4 regions of the Allobosea sp. P1_B10 genome follow, and region 4 is predicted to be linked to each of the others. Evidence: predicted binding sites of a transcription regulator. Region 4 holds the regulator's gene; each other region holds the start of a gene.

Region 1 (3,074 bases), on a different contig from region 4:
GCGTTCTCATGGCTGCCGGTGTAGACGACCTTGCCGAAATAGGTCTCGGGATCGATCTTCATGCCGTCGAGCGCGAAGCGCGGCACATTGTTGCCGGAAGTCGAGTTGGGGTCGACGAGGCCGAGATTCTTGCCCTTGAGGTCCTCGACCTTCTGATAGGGCGAGTCCTTCTTCACATAGAACACCGAGTGGTAGCCCTTGGTGCCGTCGAGATTGGTCTCGATGGCGAAGGCGTCGACCTTGGCGCCGGTCATGCGGGCACGGGCGAAGGAGGAGGGCCCGTAGGAGGCGATATGGATGTTGCCGGCGCGCTGGCCCTCGATGATCGCCGCATAGTCATTGGCGATGCGCAGCGTGACCTTGGTGCCGAGCTCCTTCGCGAGATAGTTCACGAAAGGGGTGTAGCGCTCGACGACGCCCGAGGCGTTTTCCGACGGGATGATGGCGAAGATCAACTCGGGATACTTGGCCTTCCAGTCCTGGGCGAAAGCGGGGGCGGCGAGCACGCCGGCAACGCCGGCGGCGGCGAGCGCAAGGGTGTGACGACGGGTCAGCATGGTGATGTTCCTGTTGGCTGTCGGGTTGGTGTTCTTCACGTCTGGAAAGGCTTCCGGAGCGGCTCGGGGCCGCTCAGGCGACGTTCTGCTTGGCGCGCCGGGCCTCGGAGGCGGCAATGGCGTCGAGCGCATCGAGCGCCTCGGCGCCGGCGTCCTTGGCCTCGATGCCGTAGAGTTCGGCCGCGATGTCCTGGGTGAGTGCATGGGGCGGGCCGTCGAAGACGATCCTGCCAGCGGCCATGCCGATCAGGCGGTCGCAGTATTTCGACGCGATATCGAGGTGATGCAGGTTGCAGACGACGGTGATGCCGTCCTCGCGATTGATGCGGAACAGCGCATCCATGACGACCTGCGTGTTGCGGGGATCGAGCGAGGCGATCGGCTCGTCGGCGAGGATGATCTTGGGCTCCTGCACCAGGGCACGGGCGATCGCTACGCGCTGCTGCTGGCCGCCCGACAGGGTCTCGGCGCGCTGCGCCAGGAGATGGCCCATGTCGAGCCGCTCGAGCGCGGCGATGGCGCGGATCTTGTCGTCCTGGGAAAAGCTCTTCACCAGCGTCAGCGGCAGCGAGCGATGGTTCAGCCGGCCGAGCAGGACGTTGGTCAGCACGTCGAGGCGCCCGACCAGGTTGAACTGCTGGAAGATCATCGCGGTGTCGCGGCGCCAGGCGCGCAGGGAGGCGCCCTTGAGCCTGGTGACGTCGCGATCCTCCGAGAGGATGCGCCCCTCGCTCGGCTCGGCCAGGCGGTTGAGCATGCGAAGCAGGGTGGATTTGCCGGCGCCGGAGCGGCCGATCACGCCGATCATCTCGCCGCGCGGCAGCGACAGGGTCACGTTGTCGACGGCGGCTTTGCCGTTGAAGCGCTTGGTCAGGCCTTCGATGCGCATCATCGTGTGATCCCGCTCATGAGCCGAGCGCGACATCGTTCGGGACCGGCTTTGGGCCGCCCGAGGTCGCGCTCTTGAACGGGGGATCAGCTAGTCCTGCGAGATGACAGGCGGGTGACGGTGGTGGCGCCGCGACGGTGAATGCGGTGCAGGGGCGAAGCCGCGTCCCGCGACCGCCTGCAGCTTTTTCAGGCGAGTGCCGATCCGCGCAGGAGCGTCGTCACGCAGGAGCGGATATAGGCCTTCCGCTCGGCGGCGGAGACGGGGGGGACGCCGAGCAGGCCCCGGATCTGATGAAAACCGCGCAGCATGCCCATGAACTGCTCGACCATCCGCTTGGCGTCGGCCTCCTGCAGAGTGGCGTTGGGCTCGTCACGCAGATGTGAACGCTGCATCAACACCGCCGACAGGTCATCGATCATGCGCTTCGCGCCCGCTTCATAGGCAGCGCGGCCTATGTCGGGAAAGCGCGCAGCGGCGCTCAGAACCAGGCGATGGAGGTCGAGAGACGCCGGGTTCAGCATCATCTCCATGGTCTCCTCGCCGAGCCGGACGAGGAGGGTTTCGAGATCCGATTCCGCCTCTTTTCGGGTCGGCTTGCGCAGCGAGATCGTCAGCTTATCTGTCAATTCGGCACAAATTGCGCGGAACAGGGATTCCTTGTCGGTGAAGTGGCTGTAGATCGTCTGCTTGGAAACCCCGGCACGCTGCGCGATCTGGTCGAGGCTGGCCCGGTCGAAGCCCTCCGCGAGGAACATCTCCGAGGCGGCCCTGGTAATCGCGTCATGCTTGTCCGGACGTGACTTTTCCGCTGGCATGCGAGATGCATCTGCGGCACTCGGCTCGGAATGGTGGTATGAAGACACCATAAGTCACGTTTCCGCTAAAGTCGGGCCTTATCAAACTAGACCGTCCAGTCTAAAATACGCACGCGGTTTCGGAGCGTCCAGTCTAATGAAGCGGTTCCTACTTCTCGTCCTGCTCGCCGGCGTGGCCGGTGGCGGCTACTATGGCTACCGCAACTTCAAACCGGGCGCCGAAACGACGCAGGCGCGGGCGGCTACGAACCCGCAGGCGATGGGTGTTCCCGTCGAGGTCGGCAAGATCGAGACCATGACCGTCAACGAGGAGGTCGAGGCTCTCGGCACCCTGGCGGCAGACGAGTCCGTCGTGATCGCGCCCGAGATTGCCGGCCGCGTCGTCTTCCTCGGCTTCAAGGAAGGCGAGAAGGTCAACAAGGGCCAGGAACTGGTCAAGCTGGACACCGCAATTCTCGAAGCCGAGCTGAAGCAGGCGCAAGCCGACCTGACGCTGGCCCGCGACACGCATGAACGGCAGCGCTCGCTCGTGTCGCGCGGCGCTGGCACCCAGGTCGCGATGGAGGAATCCGCCGCCAAGCTCGCCTCCAACGAGGCGCGCGTGCAGCTGAGCAAAGCCAAGCTGGCGCAGTCGACCATCCTGGCGCCGTTCACCGGCGTCGTCGGCCTTCGCGCGGTCGGCTTCGGCGACTATGTCTCCGTCGGCAAGCCCCTCATCACACTGACCAGCGTCGACCCGATCAAGGTCGATTTCCGCGTCCCCGAGATGTTCCTGAGCAGCGTCAAGGTCGGCCAGACCATCCAGCTCAA
Region 2 (3,074 bases), on a different contig from region 4:
AGCGGTCAGTGCATCCTGCTGTTCAGGCCGCTGCCCGGCGCCACGGTCGCGACGATCAAGAACGTCGACTGAACCAAAAGGGGCTTCGCGGGAGCGCACCCGCGAAGCCCTGATTTTGCGAGAAGGCCGATCAAGGCGCGTTCCGGCTCGAACGCGATCGGCAATAGACCTTACGCCGCCGGCGCAAAATCCATTGCGACGCCGTTCATGCAGTAGCGCAGGCCAGTGGGCGGCGGGCCGTCGGGGAAGACGTGGCCGAGATGGCCGCCGCAGCGGGCGCAGTGCACTTCCGTGCGGACCATGCCGAATTTGCGGTCCTCCGTGACGCCGACCGCGCCTTCGAGCGGCTGGTCGAAGCTCGGCCAGCCCGTGCCGCTCTCGAACTTCTTGCCGGCGGTGAACAACGGATTGCCGCAACCGGCGCAGGTGAAGGTGCCGGCGCGCTTTTCGTAGTTCAGGGCGCAGGAACCGGCGCGCTCGGTGCCATGCTCGCGCAACACATGATACTGCTCGGGCGTGAGCTTGGCGCGCCACTCGGCCTCCGAGAACTGCACCGGGAAGGTCTCGTCCTGGCTCTTCTCTGTCCCGAACATGCTCATCAGGCCCATATCCGTCTCCTTCTCTGCCGCGGGCCAATGGCCCGGCCGCTACGTTCAGCAGCTTCGTGTTCGAAGCGCAATATGGCGATCGTCGCGCGGATTTCAGCCCCGAACCGCCGCAATCGGTTTCACGTTCCTGTTGACCGCGCGCTTGCGCCTGCAACTGCCGGGGCGCGCAGGCGTCACCCCACCGTCACGCTGCTTCTCTAGTCGGATCGCCATCGCAGTGAGCCGACCAAGAGGCGGAAACGATGCAGACAGCGCGGGCGGTTCGGCGTGAGACGGCATCGGGGCTGACGACGGCGGTGCATCGCAGCAAGGCGTTGTCGAAGGCGGGGCTGTCGGAACGGCTCTTCACGCTCGCCTTTTCCGGGCTGGTCTATCCGCAGATCTGGGAGGATCCAGTCGTCGACATGGAGGCGCTCGCCCTGCGGCACGACGATCATGTCGTCGCGATCGCCTCGGGCTCGTGCAACATCCTGTCCTATCTCACAGCGCAGCCCGCGAGGATCAGCGCGGTCGACCTGAACGGCGCCCATATCGCGCTCGGCCGGTTGAAGCTTGCGGCGCTGGCCAATCTCGACTGCCACGACGATTTCCTGAGTCTGTTCGGGCAGGCTCGCGCGCCCGCCAACATTGCGCTCTACGACCGCGGCATCGCACCCCATCTAGACCCGGTGTCGCGCGCCTATTGGGAGGGGCGCGGCCTCGATGGGCGCCGACGCATCAGCATGTTCGCGCGGAATTTCTATCGCTTTGGACTGCTCGGCCGCTTCATCGGCGCGTGCCACCTGCTCGGACGCATGCTCGGCTGCGACCCCCGCGTGATGCTCCAGGCCCGCGACATGGACGAGCAACGCGCCCTGTTCGAGCGCCATCTCGCGCCGGTCTTCGACAAGCCTTTCGTGCGCTGGCTGATCCGCCAGCCGGCCTCGCTCTATGGGCTCGGCATTCCTCCAGCCCAGTACAAAGCGCTGGCTGCCGAGGGCGACGCCGGCATTCGCGGCGTCCTGCGCCACAGGCTCGAGCGGCTGGCCTGCGGCTTCGACCTCAAGACGAACTATTTCGCTCGACAGGCTTTTGGCCGCAGCTATGCGCCTGGCCCGGATGCCGCAGTGCCCCCCTATCTGCAGCGCGAGCATTTCGCGGTCGTCAAGGCGGGTGGATCGCGTGTCGGCTATCACCAGAGTGCGATTACCGCCTATCTCGAGAACCAGCCGGCCGAGAGTTGCGATGCCTATGTCCTCCTCGATGCCCAGGACTGGATGAACGATACCGAACTGACCGGCCTCTGGGCGCAGATCACGCGAACGGCCCGGCCGGGAGCACGGGTGATCTTCCGGACCGCAGCCGACGAGCGCCTGCTGCCGGGGCGCGTCCCGGCGGGGATCCTCGATCGCTGGGACTATCGGGAGGCGGCGAGCCGCAGGCTTGGCGAGCAGGACCGCTCGTCGATCTACGGCGCCTTCCACCTCTATGTCCTGTCCGGGCCGGCGTCTTGACCATGGCGCGCGCGCTCGGGGACGCTGCTGGGCTGATGGACGCGATGTACCGGCATCAGCGGCATGTCTATGACGCCAGCCGGAAGTTCTACCTGCTGGGGAGGGATCGCTTGATCGCCGGGCTCGCTCCCCCTCCGCAAGGGACGGTCCTCGAAATCGGCTGCGGCACCGGCCGCAACCTGATCGCGATCGCGAGACGTTATCCGGGGCTGCGCTGCCATGGCCTCGACGTGTCCTCGGCCATGCTCGCGACTGCGGACACGGCGGTGACGCGGGCGCGGCTCGGCAATCGCATCTGGCTGGCGCAGGCCGATGCCACGAACTTCGATCCCGAGACGCTGTTCGGGATCGAAGGATTCGACCGGATCGTGATCTCCTATGCGCTCTCGATGATCCCGCCCTGGCAGGCAGTGGTTGCGCATGCGTTGGCGATGCTCAATCCGGGCGGCTCGCTGCATATTGTCGATTTCGGCGATCAGGCCGGGCTGCCTGCGCCGGTCGGCGCAGCGCTCAGTCGCTGGCTGGCACTGTTCCAGGTGACACCGCGCCGGGACATGCCGGCGGTCATCGCGGCGCTGGCCGAGGCGAGGGGGTTCCGGGGCGCTGCCGGCCCGATGTTCCGTGGCTATGCGGTCAGAGCGGTGGTCGAGCGGCCGATGCCGTGAGCATGGCTTGCGGGACGCGCCAGCGGGCCGCATGCTACCACGCGATGATGGATGAGATACCGCAGAAGGCGAGCGATCGGCGCGGCGTCGACCGCCTGTGCGATCGGCTTCGGCAGCTTTATCACGGGCGCTCCCTGGCGGCGGTGCGCTTCCAGTTCGCGATCATCATCGTCGACCTGCTGATCATCGCCTTCTTCATCGCCACGCCACTGATCCGCGACCGGCCGAATTTCCTCTGGATCGACTATGCGGTGGCAGCGATCGTGGCCGCAGAGATCATCGCGCGGCTGCTGGGCGCTTCGAACTCC
Region 3 (3,074 bases), on a different contig from region 4:
TCGGTGCGACGCGCAGGAAGCTCCATGAGACGATCAGGACGAGCAGCAACGCCAGCGCAAAGCCCAGTGCCGGCGACATGAAGATCGCGAGGACCGTCTTGCCGAGTCCCCACCACACGATCGACGAGAAGCCGACCTTGCTGAGCCCTGCCCCGACGAGCCCACCTATCAGCGCGTGCGACGAACTGGACGGGATGCCGGCGACCCAGGTGACGACGTTCCAGACGATGGCGCCGCTCAGCGCACCGAAGATGACGCGGTCGTCGATGATCGCCGCCTGCACGATGCCGGAGCCTACCGTCTGCGCGACGTGCAGACCGAAGAACAGGAAGGCGATGAAATTGAAGAACGCCGCCCAGAACACGGCCCAGCGCGGCGCCAGCACCCGGGTCGAGACGATGGTGGCAATCGAGTTCGCTGCGTCATGCAAGCCGTTCAGGAAATCGAACAGCAACGCGACGGCGATCAGGAAGATAAGGGCAGGAGCGACGCTGGACAGATCCACGAGGGTCGCTCAGAGGTGTTCGAGGACGATGCGGCTGACGCGCTTGGCAACATCCTCGAAGCGGTCCACCACCTTCTCGAGATGGTCGTAAATCTCGGCGCCGACAATGAAGCCCATGGTGTCGGAGGCCTGATGGTCCTTGAACAGCGTTTTCATGCCCTGATCGTAGAGCCTGTCGGAACGCTCCTCGATGGCCCCGATCTGCTTGGCCAGCGCACCGATTGCAACCGCGTGCTTCTTGATGTCACGCAGCATGGGCAGCAGCACGGTGACGCGCTCGGCTGCCTGGACGATGACCGCACCGAGTTCTTCCATGCAGGGCTGGAAGCTTTCGACCTCGAACAGCGTGATGGACTTGGCCGTCTTCTGCATCTGGTCGATGGCATCGTCCATCGAGCCGATCAGTTCCTCGATGTCACCGCGATCGAACGGCGTGATGAACGTCCGCCCGACTTCCAGCATGACCTGACCGGCGATGTCGTCGGCGCGATTCTCCTGCTCGTAGATCGCCTCGCAGCCGGGCTCGATCGCCGTCCTGCCCGACAGGAGCGCGTCGAGCGCGCCTGCGCCTGCGACCAGGGTCGCGGCATGGCGCTCGAACAGATCGAAGAACTTGTCTTCTTTAGGCAGGAGCTTCTGAAACCAAGCAAGCATCAGAGCCGCCTTTCGTCATTGAATTGTCGCAGGTGGCGATAGGCGCTCCCAGTTTGGCTGTAAAGGCGAAGCGTCGCGTTTCAGGGGAGAACTCTCACTGGACGTGGATTCGCGACTGAGAATGCATCGAAAATCTGCGTAAAAGCCGCCGTCCGGGCATGACGCAACGCAAACTTCATTCCCCGCGCCTGCGATTAAGCCGTCTTCGGCCAAAGACCGAGATGACACGCCCACCCCTTTTGTGACAGCTTTATGACTTGCCGCAGGTGGACCTGCGGCCTGCCTTGGATCGCCCGACCTCGATGTCGGCGATCTCTAACAAATTCGGGAGGACACCATGATCAACCGCAGGATCGCGCTTGCGACCGCTATCGGTTTGGGCCTGACGGCCTCGGCCGCATTCGCGCAGGCCCCGTCGGGCAAGGTCACGGTTGTGACCTCGTTTTCCAAGGACGTTACCGACCCCATCAAGAAGGCTTTCGAGAAGGCCGTTCCGGGCGTGACGCTGGAAGTCCAGAACCGCAACACCAATGCCGGCGTGAAGTATCTCGAGGAGACCAAGGCCAACAACCAGGTCGACCTGTTCTGGGCCTCGGCGCCCGATGCCTTCGAGGTGCTCAAGGGCAAGAAGCTGCTCTCGGCGTACAAGCCCAAAGCGACCGGCATCCCGGAAAAGATCGGCTCCTACCCGATCAACGATCCCGCCGGCTTCTATTCCGGCTTCGCCGCGTCGGGCTACGGCATCATGTGGAACGAGCGCTACGCCAAGGCCAACAAGCTGCCCGACCCCAAGGAATGGCAGGACCTCGCCAAGCCGATCTTCTACGATCACGTCTCGATCGCGGCGCCCTCGCGCTCCGGTACGACGCACCTGACCGTCGAAACCGTCCTGCAGGGCGAGGGCTGGGACAAGGGCTGGCGCACGATCAAGGAGATGTCGGGCAACTTCCGGGCGATCAACGAGCGCTCCTTCGGCGTGCCCGAGGCGGTCAACTCCGGCCAGGTCGGCGTCGGCATCGTCATCGATTTCTTCGCCTTCTCGGCGCAGGCGTCGGGCTTCCCCGTAAAGTTCGTCTATCCGAGCGTGACCACCGTCGTGCCCGCCAATGTCGGGATCGTTTCCAACCCGCCCAACAAGGCGGCGGCCGAGGCCTTCGTCGAGTTCCTGCTGTCGCCGACGGGCCAGGAAGTCCTGCTCGAGCCGAGCATCCGCCGCCTGCCGGTCAACCCGGCCGTCTACGCCAAGGCCGGCGCCGACTATCCCAACCCCTTCACCGATCCGCGCTTCCAGAAGATGATCGGCTTCGACGTCGACAAGTCGGAAACCCGCACGGCCGTCGTCGACACCCTGTTCGACCAGCTGATCTCCTTCCAGCTCGACGCGCTCAAGGATGTCACAAAGGTCCTGCACGAGGTTGACGGGGCGCTGGCCAAGAAGGCCAACCCGCAGGCCAAGGCGCTGGCCGACGAAGCCCGCACCCTGATCGCAGCCATGCCGGTCAGCGAGGCGCAGGCCTCCAGCCCCGAGCTGCGCGGCGCCTTCACAGGCTCGAAGGAGAAGGGTGCCCGCCAGGCCGAGGTCGAGGCGCAGTGGGCGAGCTTCGCCCGTGACCACTACGCCAAGGCCAAGGCCAAGGCGGAAGAGGCACTGAAGGCGGCGAAGTAAGCAGCGCCGAAGCCCTCACTGCCCTCGCGCCGTCATGCTCGCCCTTGTGGCGAGCATCCACGTCTTGGTCGAAGGGCTCGACGGTCGAAGACGTGGATGGTCGGGACAAGCCCGACCATGACGCGAATGGCCTCGCGAGCGAACATCCCAGCCGAGTAACATGACCGCAATTCCAGCCTCGACGCCTCCGCGCGCCCGCCGCATCTCCGCTACGCCCGGCCAGATCGCGCTGGCGCTCGCGATCGCCGC
Region 4 (3,074 bases):
GGATCGCGGTCAAGAACCTCGATTTCTACTATGGCGAGCACAAGGCCCTGAAGGGCGTGAACCTCGATTTCCGCGACCGCCATGTCACGGCGCTGATCGGCCCCTCGGGCTGCGGCAAGTCGACCCTGCTGCGCATCTTCAACCGCATCTACTCGCTCTATCCCGAGCAGCGGGCCACCGGCGAGGTCATGCTCGACGGGCGCAACGTCATCTCCAACGATATCGACGTCAACGAGCTGCGCTCGCGCATCGGCATGGTCTTCCAGAAGCCGACGCCCTTCCCGATGTCGATCTACGACAACGTCGCCTTCGGCATCCGCCTCTACGAGAAGCCGCCGAAATCCGAGCTCGACGACCGCGTCGAGGGCGCCCTGCGTCGCGCCGCGCTCTGGGACGAGGTCAAGGACAAGCTCAAGGCCTCCGGCATGGGCCTGTCGGGCGGACAGCAGCAGCGGCTGTGCATTGCGCGCACCATCGCGCAGCGCCCCGAGGTCATCCTGTTCGACGAGCCGACCTCGGCGCTGGACCCGATCTCGACCGGCAAGATCGAGGACCTGCTGGAGCAGTTGAAGACCGACTTCACGATCGTCATCGTGACCCACAACATGCAGCAGGCGGCTCGTATCTCGCAGTACACCGCCTTCATGTATCTCGGCGAGGTCATCGAGTTCGCGCCGACCAACACCATCTTCATGAACCCGCATAAGAGGCAGACGCAGGACTACGTGACCGGCCGCTTCGGCTGAAGCGTTCCAGACGATCCGCTCTCCAGCCCGCGCCGCCAAGGGAATAACGCCATGTCCGACCACATCGTCCGCTCCTATGACGCCGAACTGGAATCGCTGCGCCGCAGCCTTGCCGAGATGGGCGGCATGTCCGAGCGCATGCTCGGCGATTCCACCGTCGCGCTGGTGCGTCGCGACACCACCCTGGCGCAGAAGGTGATCGCCGCCGACCAGCGGCTCGACAACCTGCAGCGCGATGTCGAGGAGCGGGCGGTGCTGACCATCGCGCGCCGCCAGCCGCTCGCCAACGACCTGCGCGAGCTGATCTCGGCGATCCGCATCGCCTCGGACATCGAGCGCGTCGGCGATCTCGCCAAGAACATCGCTAAGCGCGCGGTCGCTATCTCCGGCCAGTTCCAGCCGCCGCATCGCGCCGTGGTCGGCCTCGAGCATATGAGCCGCCTGGTGCAGGCCCAGCTCAAGGACGTTCTCGACGCCTATGCCGCCGGCAATGAGCAGAAGGCGCTGGAGGTCTGGCACCGTGATGGCGAGATCGATGCGCTCTACACCTCGCTCTTCCGCGAGCTGCTGACCTATATGATGGAAGATCCGCGCAACATCACCTTCTGCACGCATCTCCTGTTCTGCGCCAAGAACGTCGAGCGTATCGGCGACCACACCACCAACATCGCCGAGACCATCCACTATCTGGTTACCGGCGAGTCGCTCGATCTCAATCGCCCGAAGATCGACACCACAGACATCAGCGTCGAGGCCGTCACGGGGCGGTGATACGTACGGCCAATGCGGACGCGTCATTCTCGGGCGAAGCGAAGCGCAGACCCGAGAATCTCATGACAGAATTGCATTGGTCCAGAGATGGTCGGGTCAAGCCCGACCATGACGTCAAGTCTTCAAACGGAAACGCGCCATGCCCGCACGCATCCTGATCGTCGAGGACGAGGAGCCGTTGACGCTCCTGCTGCGCTACAACCTGGAGGCCGAAGGCTTTGAGGTCGACAGCGTCGCGCGCGGCGACGACGCCGAACTGCACCTTCGCGACCACACGCCCGACCTCGTCCTGCTCGACTGGATGCTGCCGGGGCTGTCTGGAATCGAACTTTGCCGGCGCCTGCGGACCCGCCGCGACACAGAGCGCGTACCGATCATCATGCTGACCGCACGCGGCGAGGAGACCGAGCGCGTGCGCGGCCTGGCGACCGGCGCCGACGACTATGTCGTCAAGCCGTTCTCTCTGCCGGAACTGATCGCGCGCATCCAGGCGCTGCTGCGCCGGGCCAAGCCCGGCCATGTCGCAGGGCTGCTGACGGCGGGCGATCTCGAACTCGACCGCACCACCCGCCGCGTCCGCCGCGCCGGTACAGAGCTGCATCTGGGCCCGACTGAGTTCCGGCTGCTTGAATTCCTGATGCAGGCTCCCGGCCGCGTCTATTCGCGCGCCCAGCTGCTCGACGCCGTCTGGGGCCGCGACGTCTATATCGACGAGCGCACGGTCGACGTGCATGTCGGGCGCCTGCGCAAGGCGATCACGCCGGGCGACGCCAAGGACCCGCTGCGCACGGTGCGGGGCTCAGGCTACGCCTTCGACGAGACGTTTGCGCGCAGCTGAGGGCACAGCCTCCGTCGTCATTCCGGGGTGCCCCACAGGGGCGAGCCCGGAACCCGTGACGACGGTCAAAACTCTGTCTGATCGGCTGAGTCGTCATTGCGAGCGCAGCGAAGCAATCCAGTCTTTGTAGAGCGCTACGCCCTGCTGGATTGCTTCGTCGCTGCGCTCCTCGCAATGACGGTGGTGCGTCGCTCAGAGAGCCGCGCGCAGCCGGCGCGTATCGCCCTCGACATCATCGCCGCCGAACACCGCGCCGATCACGGCGATGCCGTCTGCTCCCGCTGCCATCACACTCGCCGCATTCTGCGCCGTGATGCCCGCGATCGCGCCGATTGGCAGCGCGCCCAGCACCGTGCGGGCCTGTTCGCGCAGCGCGGCATAGCCATCGAGCCCGAGCGGTGCGTCGGCATTGTCCTTGTGGACCGTCGCGAAGATTCCGCCGATGCAGGCATAGTCGATCCGCGCCGAGCCGCGATAGGGCAACTCGCTGGCGTTTTTCAGCGTGGCACCGATGATCGCGCTTTCGCCGAGCAGGCGGCGCGCATCGGCAAGCTCCATGTCGTCGGCTCCGACATGGACGCCGTCCGCGCCTGAGGCCAGCGCGACGTCGATGCGGTCATTGATCAATAGCGGCACGCCTGTGCCAGCCAGCGCCGCCTTGATGGCTCGCGCCTCGCGGACCATCTCGCGGGTCGAGGCGTCCTTGGCGCGGTACTGGA

Evidence for each region. Region 4 encodes PhoB, which activates phosphate uptake and scavenging genes when phosphate is short. Its sites were predicted from a motif close to TGTCATNNANCTGTCAT; they were not measured.
Region 1: a site for PhoB is predicted at 1,550-1,566, ahead of phnC (phosphonate ABC transporter ATP-binding protein). Genes of this name have one in related genera too.
Region 2: a site for PhoB is predicted at 780-796, ahead of AC1D2L_RS06930 (BtaA family protein). Genes of this name have one in related genera too.
Region 3: a site for PhoB is predicted at 1,401-1,417, ahead of AC1D2L_RS03430 (DUF47 domain-containing protein). Genes of this name have one in related genera too.

Annotation. Positions count from the first base shown of each region.
Region 1 covers NZ_JBFTZP010000008.1:119,229-122,302, reverse strand. The annotation lists gene phnD (phosphonate ABC transporter substrate-binding protein) at 1-557, opposite strand, end outside; gene phnC (phosphonate ABC transporter ATP-binding protein) at 631-1,449, opposite strand; gene AC1D2L_RS17155 (TetR/AcrR family transcriptional regulator) at 1,635-2,264, opposite strand; gene AC1D2L_RS17150 (efflux RND transporter periplasmic adaptor subunit) at 2,401-3,074, shown strand, end outside.
Region 2 covers NZ_JBFTZP010000002.1:459,736-462,809, forward strand. The annotation lists gene AC1D2L_RS06920 (VHL beta domain-containing protein) at 1-72, shown strand, start outside; gene msrB (peptide-methionine (R)-S-oxide reductase MsrB) at 171-599, opposite strand; gene AC1D2L_RS06930 (BtaA family protein) at 851-2,101, shown strand; gene AC1D2L_RS06935 (class I SAM-dependent methyltransferase) at 2,104-2,766, shown strand; gene AC1D2L_RS06940 (potassium channel family protein) at 2,814-3,074, shown strand, end outside.
Region 3 covers NZ_JBFTZP010000001.1:681,419-684,492, forward strand. The annotation lists gene AC1D2L_RS03425 (inorganic phosphate transporter) at 1-505, opposite strand, end outside; gene AC1D2L_RS03430 (DUF47 domain-containing protein) at 515-1,159, opposite strand; gene AC1D2L_RS03435 (ABC transporter substrate-binding protein) at 1,497-2,825, shown strand; gene AC1D2L_RS03440 (ABC transporter permease) at 2,986-3,074, shown strand, end outside.
Region 4 covers NZ_JBFTZP010000003.1:37,482-40,555, forward strand. The annotation lists gene pstB (phosphate ABC transporter ATP-binding protein PstB) at 1-746, shown strand, start outside; gene phoU (phosphate signaling complex protein PhoU) at 798-1,517, shown strand; gene phoB (phosphate regulon transcriptional regulator PhoB) at 1,657-2,355, shown strand; gene thiE (thiamine phosphate synthase) at 2,548-3,074, opposite strand, start outside.